One region of the Thalassobaculum salexigens DSM 19539 genome, then DNA from elsewhere that is predicted to be linked to it. Evidence: riboswitches for the same ligand, from Rfam matches in the RefSeq annotation. Region 1 holds a riboswitch; the other holds the start of a gene.
The links. A riboswitch is a leader RNA that binds a small molecule or an ion and turns the genes downstream of it on or off. The one in region 1 is predicted to bind cobalamin.

Region 1 (3,869 bases):
CCTTGTCGACATTGGCCGGAGCGAAGATCGAGCTGTCATAGGCGATCAGGTCGTCGATCTCGGTGTGGAACAGGTTCGCCCCCAACTCGAAGCCGCCGACCTTGGCCGCCAGGCCGATCTCGGCGCTCTCCGAGCGCTCCGGCTCCAGGTCCTCGTTGCCGAAGCCCGGATAATACAGATCGTTGAAGGACGGCGCCTTGAACGCGGTGCCATAGGAGGCCGTCGCCCGCAGGTTGTCGGTGATCCGGTAGCCATAGGCGGCACCGCCGGTCAGATGACCGCCGAACTGCTCGTTCTCGTCCACCCGGCCGCTGAGCTGGACGGTGTGGCGGCCGAACTCGGCCCGGTGCTGGGCGAACACGCCCGTATTGTCGCGGCTGTCCTCCACATAGTCGGTCGAGCCACCGACCAGATCGCGCTGGAAGTCGGCGCCGAGCGTCGTCACCTGATCTTCCAGAAGATAGAGATCATTCTGCAAAGACAGTGAGTTGCGCTCTGTTTCAAACGTCGATTCGTATGTTCCATCGAGGAAGTTATCGGCGTCGTCCACGGTGTGGCCGGCGGCGACGGTCACATCCCAGAAGTCGGTCGGCGAGGCCAGGGCACGCAGACCGAGCACATAATTCACCGCCTCGGATTCGTTGGAGGTCGAGCCGTCGTACTCGTTCTCACTCGTCGCATAAAGACCGGTCGCTTCCATCTTGATACCATTAGAGAAAGCGTAGTCGAGCGCGCCAGTTACCGAGCTCCGCTCGAAGCCGTCCTTGTCCGGCTGGTTGGCGAAGCAGCCGCCGCCTGGAACGGTCGTGCCGTTGCCGCAGGAGTTGATGCCGTCGGTGCGGATGTAGTTGGTGCTGGCCGAAAAGCCGATACCGGAGGCCCGGCCGGAGAAGCCGGCGGTCCCTTCCATCGTATCGTTGCTGCCATAGCCGACGCTGGCATGGGCGCGGGTCGTCTCGGTCGGCTTGCGGGTGAAGATCTGGATGATGCCGCCCAGCGCCTCGGAGCCGTAGAGGTGGGAGCGCGGGCCGCGCACGACCTCGATCCGTTCCACGTCGTCGATCGACAGGCTCTCGAAATTGAAGGTGCCGAGCGTCGCCGAGCCGACCTTCACGCCGTTGATCAGCACCAGCACGTGGTCGCTCTCGGCACCGCGCAGGAAGACCGAGGTCGCCTTGCCCACCCCGCCGTTGTTGGTCAGGGTCAGGCCCGGTACCCGGCGCAGGGCATCCGGCACGGAGCGGATCTGGCGGCGCTCGATCTCCTCGCGGGTGATCACACTGACCGGCGCCAGGGTCTCGTCGGCGGTCTCCGCGATGCGCGAGGCGGTGACGATCACCTCGTCCGACGTGCTCACGGCGGCCCGCTCGCCGGCCGCCACCTGCTGGGCCCCGACCTGTTGGCCCCCAATCTGCTGGGCCTGCCCCGGGAGCGCCCCGGCGGCCATCAGAGCGGCGACCAGCGCTGCTCCTGTCAGGGATCGGCCCGTGATCAGGCGGTTCTCGAAAGTCATTCCATCCTCCTCGTCCGACGCACACCCGCGCGGCGTTGCAAAGCGACATCGACGGAAGGGATGGAAGGGGACGGCCCGGGACACGGGTCCACGGCCGAACCCGATCATCGCGCCCCGCGATATCGAGGTTTCACGCCGTGGCCGGTCTCCGGACTCGCGAGGGCGGACCCGGGGGTCCAGATCCTGCCGCGCCTTCCCATGCCATGGCGGCACAGTGGCGTTCTGCGACGGATCAACCTCGCCTACCGTTGCGGGGGCAGTGCCGGAGTCTGACCGGCTTCCCGTTTCATCCCGACCCTGTCTCGTGGGTCGGGACACCACATGCGATTGACGGCCGGACGCTACGGTCGAGGGGTCGGCCTGTCAATCTTCGCTTTAACGTCATAGGGTTCCGTTGAACCATCGACCCTTCAGACAACCGGAACGCGGGAGCCTTCGAATGACCGGCCCGACCCCAGTCCGTGCCATCCTCGCCGCCGCGCTGGCCCTTCTGATTTCGCTGACGGCGCCGGCGCTCGCCCAGAGTTCGGATCCAACGCCGGACTCGACGGCTGACTTCGCGCCGGACGCGGTCGTTGCAGCGTTCCTCGCCACACGGACGGACGGGTATGCCTGGGTCGAGGAGAATGAGGTCCCGACGCTCAACGCCAAGGGTGCCGCCGTCGTCCGGGTCCTGGAACGGGCCGAGCGCCAGGGTCTGCGTCCAGCCGATTACACGCTTCCCGCCGCCGACTCGCCGGAGAGCCTGGACCAGGCGGTCAGCCGGACGCTGCTGCGTTATCTGACCGACCTGCAGGCCGGCCGGGTGGCACCGAAGAAGGTCGATCCGGAGCTGTTCGTGTTCCCGCGCGACGTCGACGGGCTGGCGCTGCTGGACGCGGTGCATGCCGCGCCCGAAACCGCCAAGGCGATGGCCGATCTGGCGCCGGGCAATCCGATCTACCGCCGCCTGCGCCGGCTGCTGCTGGACTACCGCGCGCTGGCCCGCTCCGGCGGCTGGCACCCGGTGCCGGAGGGTCCGACCCTGAAACCGGGCATGACCGATCCCCGGGTTTCCGAAGTGCGGCGCCGCCTCTCCTCCACCGCCGACCTGACGCCGGCCTCCGGAGCGACGGACCTCTACGACCCGGCCCTGGAAAGCGCCGTGCGCCAGTTCCAGCGCCGCCACGGGCTGGATGCCGACGGCGCCATCGGCGCCAAGACGGTGGCGGCGATGAACGTGCCGGTGCGGGACCGCATCCGTCAGATCGTGCTCAACATGGAACGGTTCCGCTGGATGCCGGACGAATTCGGCGACGACCATGTGTTCGTCAATATGGCCGGATTCGAGCTCGACTATGTGGTCGGCGGGGTGACCCGGCTGGCCATGCGGGTGATCGTCGGCCGCCCCTACCGGGAGACGCCGATCTTCAGCGACACGATCCGCTACCTGGAGTTCAACCCGACCTGGAGCGTGCCGGCGAAGATCGCGGCCCAGGACCTGCTGCCGAAGATCAAGAAGGATCCGTCCTACCTGACCGCTGGCGGCTACGAGCTCTATGCGGGCTACCAGGACGGCGCGCCGCGGGTCGACCCGGCCAGCGTCGACTGGGCCGCCATCCCCAAGGGCCGGTTCCCCTACCGACTGCGCCAGGCGCCGGGCGAGAAGAACGCCCTGGGTCAGGTGAAGTTCATGTTCCCCAACCAGTTCGACGTCTATCTGCACGACACCCCGGCGCGCGAACTGTTCGCCAAGTCGGTCCGCAACTTCAGCTCGGGCTGCATCCGCCTGCAGAAGCCGATCACCCTGGCCGAGGTGATGCTGGCCGCCGACGGCCAGGACTCAACACAGGTCCGAAAGATCCTCGACGGCAAGAAGACCACCCGGGTCAACCTGAAGACCCCCGTGCCGGTGCACCTGACCTATCTGACCGCCTGGATCGGCGAGGGCGGCACCGTGGAGTTCCGCGACGACATCTATGGCCGCGACTCCCTGCTGGCGAACGCGCTGGGATTGATCTGACGGCGACGAAAACGCTTGCGCGCCGGCGCGAACCGAAGGAAAGAGGTTTTCTCGCGCCTCGGCGCCTCGGAGACCATCGGACATGACGGAACACTTCGCTTCCTCGCCCCGACGCCGGGTTACGCGACGGGCTGCCCTGGGCGCTTTGGCACTGCTGATGACCGGCGGCACGCCGGCCCGCTCGGCCATCGTCGCGGCGCACGACACCCGCAAGCTGAAGATCGAGCACCTGCACACCGACGAGCGGCTCGACATCACCTATTTCCGCAACGGCCGCTACGACACCGAGGCGCTGCGCAAGATCAACTACTGTCTGCGCGACCACCGCGACGGGACGGTCCATGCGATCGACAC
Region 2 (3,869 bases), 510 kb from region 1:
CGCATGGCGTCGTAGTCGCGGAACGCCTCGAACTCCGCCTTCGGCATGCCCAACGTGGTCAGCAGCAGGGCATAGGCGTCGATATGGACGGTCTCCATGTTGGTGAAGGCGGCCATCATCATCTGGATTTCCAGGGGCTGGAAAATCGGGATGTAGCGCTTGAGGTAGTTGTCGCCGACCTCCACGTCCGACTGGGTGAAGAAGCGGAAGATCTGGGTCAGCAGGGCCCGCTCCGCCTCGCTCACCCGCGGCGAGGCCCAGTCCTTGAGGTCGCCGCCCAGCGGCACTTCCTCGCCCATCCAATGGGTCTGCTGCTGGCGCTTCCAGAACTCGTAGGCCCAGCCGTAGCGGCTGACGTCGTAGGTGCCGGTCGAATCCAGCAGGCCGACCCGGCCGGTGCCGATCAGCTCGCGCGGGTCGAGATGGACCAGGGAGGTCGCAGCGGGGTTCACTGACATGACAGGCACTCCTCGTAATCGGTCGGCTCGACGGTGAAGGCCTGGCGCTCCACGGCTTCGAGCTGTCCGGCGAACCCGGCCCGGCTGACCGATTTGGAGCGGCAGTAATACAGGCTCTTGATGCCCCGCTCCCAGGCGGTCCAGTGCAGCATGTGCAGGTCCCACTTGTGGATGTCGGCCGGCAGGAACAGGTTGAGCGACTGGCTCTGGCAGATGAACGGCGCGCGGTCCGCGGCGAAATCGATCAGCCAGCGCGGATCGATCTCGAAGGCCGTGCGGAACATCGACTTCTCGTCTTCCGTCAGGCAGTCGAGATGCTGCACCGAGCCCTCATGCTCCAGGATGCTCTCCCAGGTCTCCGACGTGTCAGCACCCTTGGCCGCCAGCAGCTTCTTGAGGTGCGGGTTGCGCACGGTGAAGGCGCCGGACAGGGTCTTGTGGGTGTAGATGTTGGCCGGGATCGGCTCGATGCAGGCGCTGGTACCGCCGCAGATGATGCTGATCGAGGCGGTTGGGGCGATCGCCAGCTTATGGCTGAACCGGCTCTGCATGCCGCGCTCGGCGGCGTCGGGGCAGGGGCCGCGCTCCTCGGCCAGGGTCACGGAGGCGGCATCGGCCTCGCGCCGGATCTTCTTGAAGATCCGCATGTTCCAGGACTTCGCCAGCGCGCTCTCGAACGGGATGCCCTGAGCCTGCAGGAAGGAGTGGAAGCCCATCACGCCCAGACCGACCGAGCGCTCGCGCATGGCCGAGTAGCGCGCCCGGGACATGCCGTCCGGGGCGTTCTCGATGAAGCTGGTCAGCACGTTGTCGAGCATCCGCAGCACGTCCTCGACGAAGCCCGGCTCCTCGTTCCACTGCTCCCAGGTCTCGATGTTCAGCGAGGACAGGCAACACACGGCGGTGCGCTCCTCGCCCAAATGATCCGCACCGGTCGGCAGAGTGATCTCGCTGCAGAGATTGGACGTCGAAACTTTCAGCCCCAGCTCGCGCTGATGCTTGGGCAGGTTGTTGTTCACGCTGTCGATGTAGAGCAGGTACGGCTCGCCGGTCTGCAGGCGGGTTTCCAGGATGCGCTGCCAAAGCTGGCGGGCGTCCACCTGGCGCATGACCGCGCCGTCCTTCGGGCTCTTCAGGTCGAACATCGCGCCGTCGCGCACCGCCTCCATGAAGGCGTCGGTGACGTTGATGCCGTGATGCAGGTTGAGGCCCTTGCGGTTGAAGTCTCCGCTGGCCTTGCGGATCTCCAGGAACTCCTCGATCTCCGGGTGGTGGATGTCGAGATAGACCGCCGCCGAGCCGCGCCGCAGGGAGCCCTGGCTGATCGCCAGGGTCAGGCCGTCCATGACGTGGATGAAGGGGATGATGCCCGAGGTCTCGCCGGTGCCCTTCACCGCTTCGCCGATCGAGCGCACCTTGCCCCAATAGGTGCCGATGCCGCCGCCGTTCGCCGCCAGCCAGACATTCTCGTTCCAGGTGTTCACGATGCCGTCGAGGGAATCCGGCACGGTGTTCAGGAAGCAGGAGATCGGCAGGCCGCGGGTGGTGCCGCCGTTGCTCAGGATCGGGGTCGCCGGCATGAACCACAGGCGGGACATGGCGTCGTACAGCCGCTGGGCGTGGTCGATGTCGTCGGCATAGGCGCAGGAGACCCGGGCGAACATTGCCTGGAAGTCCTCGCCCGGCATCAGATAGCGGTCGCGCAGGGTGGCCTTGCCGAACTCGGTCAGCAGCGAATCACGACCCCGGTCGAGCACCAGATCGTCGGGGGTGGGCGCCTTCGCCAGCGGACGCGGCAGGGGCGCGCGCTGCGGCTCCGGCCGGGCCGGTGTCACCGCAGCCGCCGGAGCCGTGGGCCGGGCGGTCGCCGGCGCCCTCGGCGCGGCGGGAGCGGGCGAGAAATTGCCAGTTTCGTCAAAGTCGTAGGCCAGCTGCGTAGACATGGACACCCCTCGTGTCGGTGGAGGGGGAGTCGGGAGGGCCTGCGGGAACGGGCAACAGCCCAGCAAGCGCCTTCCGGATCACCCCGCCCGGGACGGATATGCGCGCACGGCAGGTCTCCTGGCTCGCGGGTCCGGACGACTGTCTGGCCTTCCCAGCGTCCCATGGACACCAGTGACCCCTCATCGACAGCCGCTAGCCGCTTACAGTTGCGGGGGCAGCTCCGGTCTTGCACCGGAATTCCCTCTTAGCCCTAGATATTGGTTATCCAGGGACCGTGAACGCTGCATTTAGTAACGATTGCGCCATGGCGTCAATGCTTTCCTGCGGTACCTGCACGGTCCATGTGACGTCCGGCCAGACCCACATGGTCCATAACGGCGGCATCCGCGAGGACGAGGTGGAGGAGGGCCATGTGCTCGCCTGCTGCACCCAGCCCATCGGAACGATCGAAGTCGAGGTCTGAGGGGGGCCACTCACTCCTCTTCCCTCACTCCCCGGATTTAGTCCGGGGCCCACGCGTGAGGCCGCACGGTCCTCCGTCAGATCACGCGGAACAGTAACTAAGTCCGGGGAGTGTAGAGAAGGGCGAGGGAACTAGCTCTTCGTCCCGTCCCGCACGATCTCCACGATCCGAGACAGATCCTGATCGGCCCGCCCCTGGAACTTGCCATGCAGCATGACCAGCCGGGCCGCCTGACACACCCACATGGGCACGCCCAGCGACTCGCCCTGCTCGATGGCGAGGTTCACGTCCTTCATCAGGATCTCGACCGTCGCGCCGAAATCGAAGCTGCCCGGGACGATGTTGTTGGGGAACACGTTGGTGGTGGCGAAGTTCTTGCCGGTGCCGTTGTTCAGCACCTGCAGCATGGTCTCCGGCGCGATGCCGCCCTTCTCGGCCATGGTCATGGCCTCGGACGTCGCGACAAGGCCGACCGCGAACAGGATGTTGTTGGTCAGCTTCATGGTCTGGGCCGCGCCGGGTGTGTCGCCCGCCACCACGACCGTGGGCCCCCAGGCGCGGAACACCGGGTCGAGCCGGGCCACCGTCTCCGGATCGCCGGACACCATGACGGCGAGGGTGCCGGCGGCGGCACCGGCCGGTCCGCCGCTGATCGGCGCGTCGATCACCGTCACGCCGCGCTCGGCGCAGAGCCGTTCGACCTCGGCGACGAAGGGCCCGCCGACGGTACAGGTGTTCACCAGGGTCTTCAGCGCGCCGCCGGCGAGCAGGTCGTCCAGGGCTTGGCGGAAGATCGCCAGGGTCGGCAGCGAGACCACCACCGTGTCGCAGGCATCGGCCAACTCCGCCGGCGAGCCGGCCCGACGCGCCTGGCGGTCCAGCAGCGGCTGCATCGCCTCGTCACGGATGTCGTGGACCCAGAGCTCGTGGCCGGCATCGAGCAGCTTGCCCGCCATGGGGCGGCCCATATTGCCGATGCCGAGAAATCCGATGCGCATTGTCGT

Region 2: another riboswitch for cobalamin. It lies ahead of G578_RS0102415 (ribonucleoside-diphosphate reductase subunit alpha); the one in region 1 lies ahead of G578_RS0100065 (TonB-dependent receptor domain-containing protein).

What each region holds. Positions count from the first base shown of each region.
Region 1 covers NZ_AUIR01000012.1:9,147-13,015, forward strand. The annotation lists gene G578_RS0100065 (TonB-dependent receptor domain-containing protein) at 1-1,513, opposite strand, end outside; cobalamin riboswitch at 1,636-1,845, opposite strand; gene G578_RS0100070 (L,D-transpeptidase family protein) at 1,953-3,515, shown strand; gene mepK (peptidoglycan L,D-endopeptidase MepK) at 3,598-3,869, shown strand, end outside.
Region 2 covers NZ_AUIR01000012.1:522,440-526,308, reverse strand. The annotation lists gene G578_RS0102420 (ribonucleotide-diphosphate reductase subunit beta) at 1-458, opposite strand, end outside; gene G578_RS0102415 (ribonucleoside-diphosphate reductase subunit alpha) at 449-2,401, opposite strand; cobalamin riboswitch at 2,493-2,694, opposite strand; gene G578_RS28925 (2Fe-2S iron-sulfur cluster-binding protein) at 2,707-2,865, shown strand; gene G578_RS0102405 (NAD(P)-dependent oxidoreductase) at 2,997-3,863, opposite strand.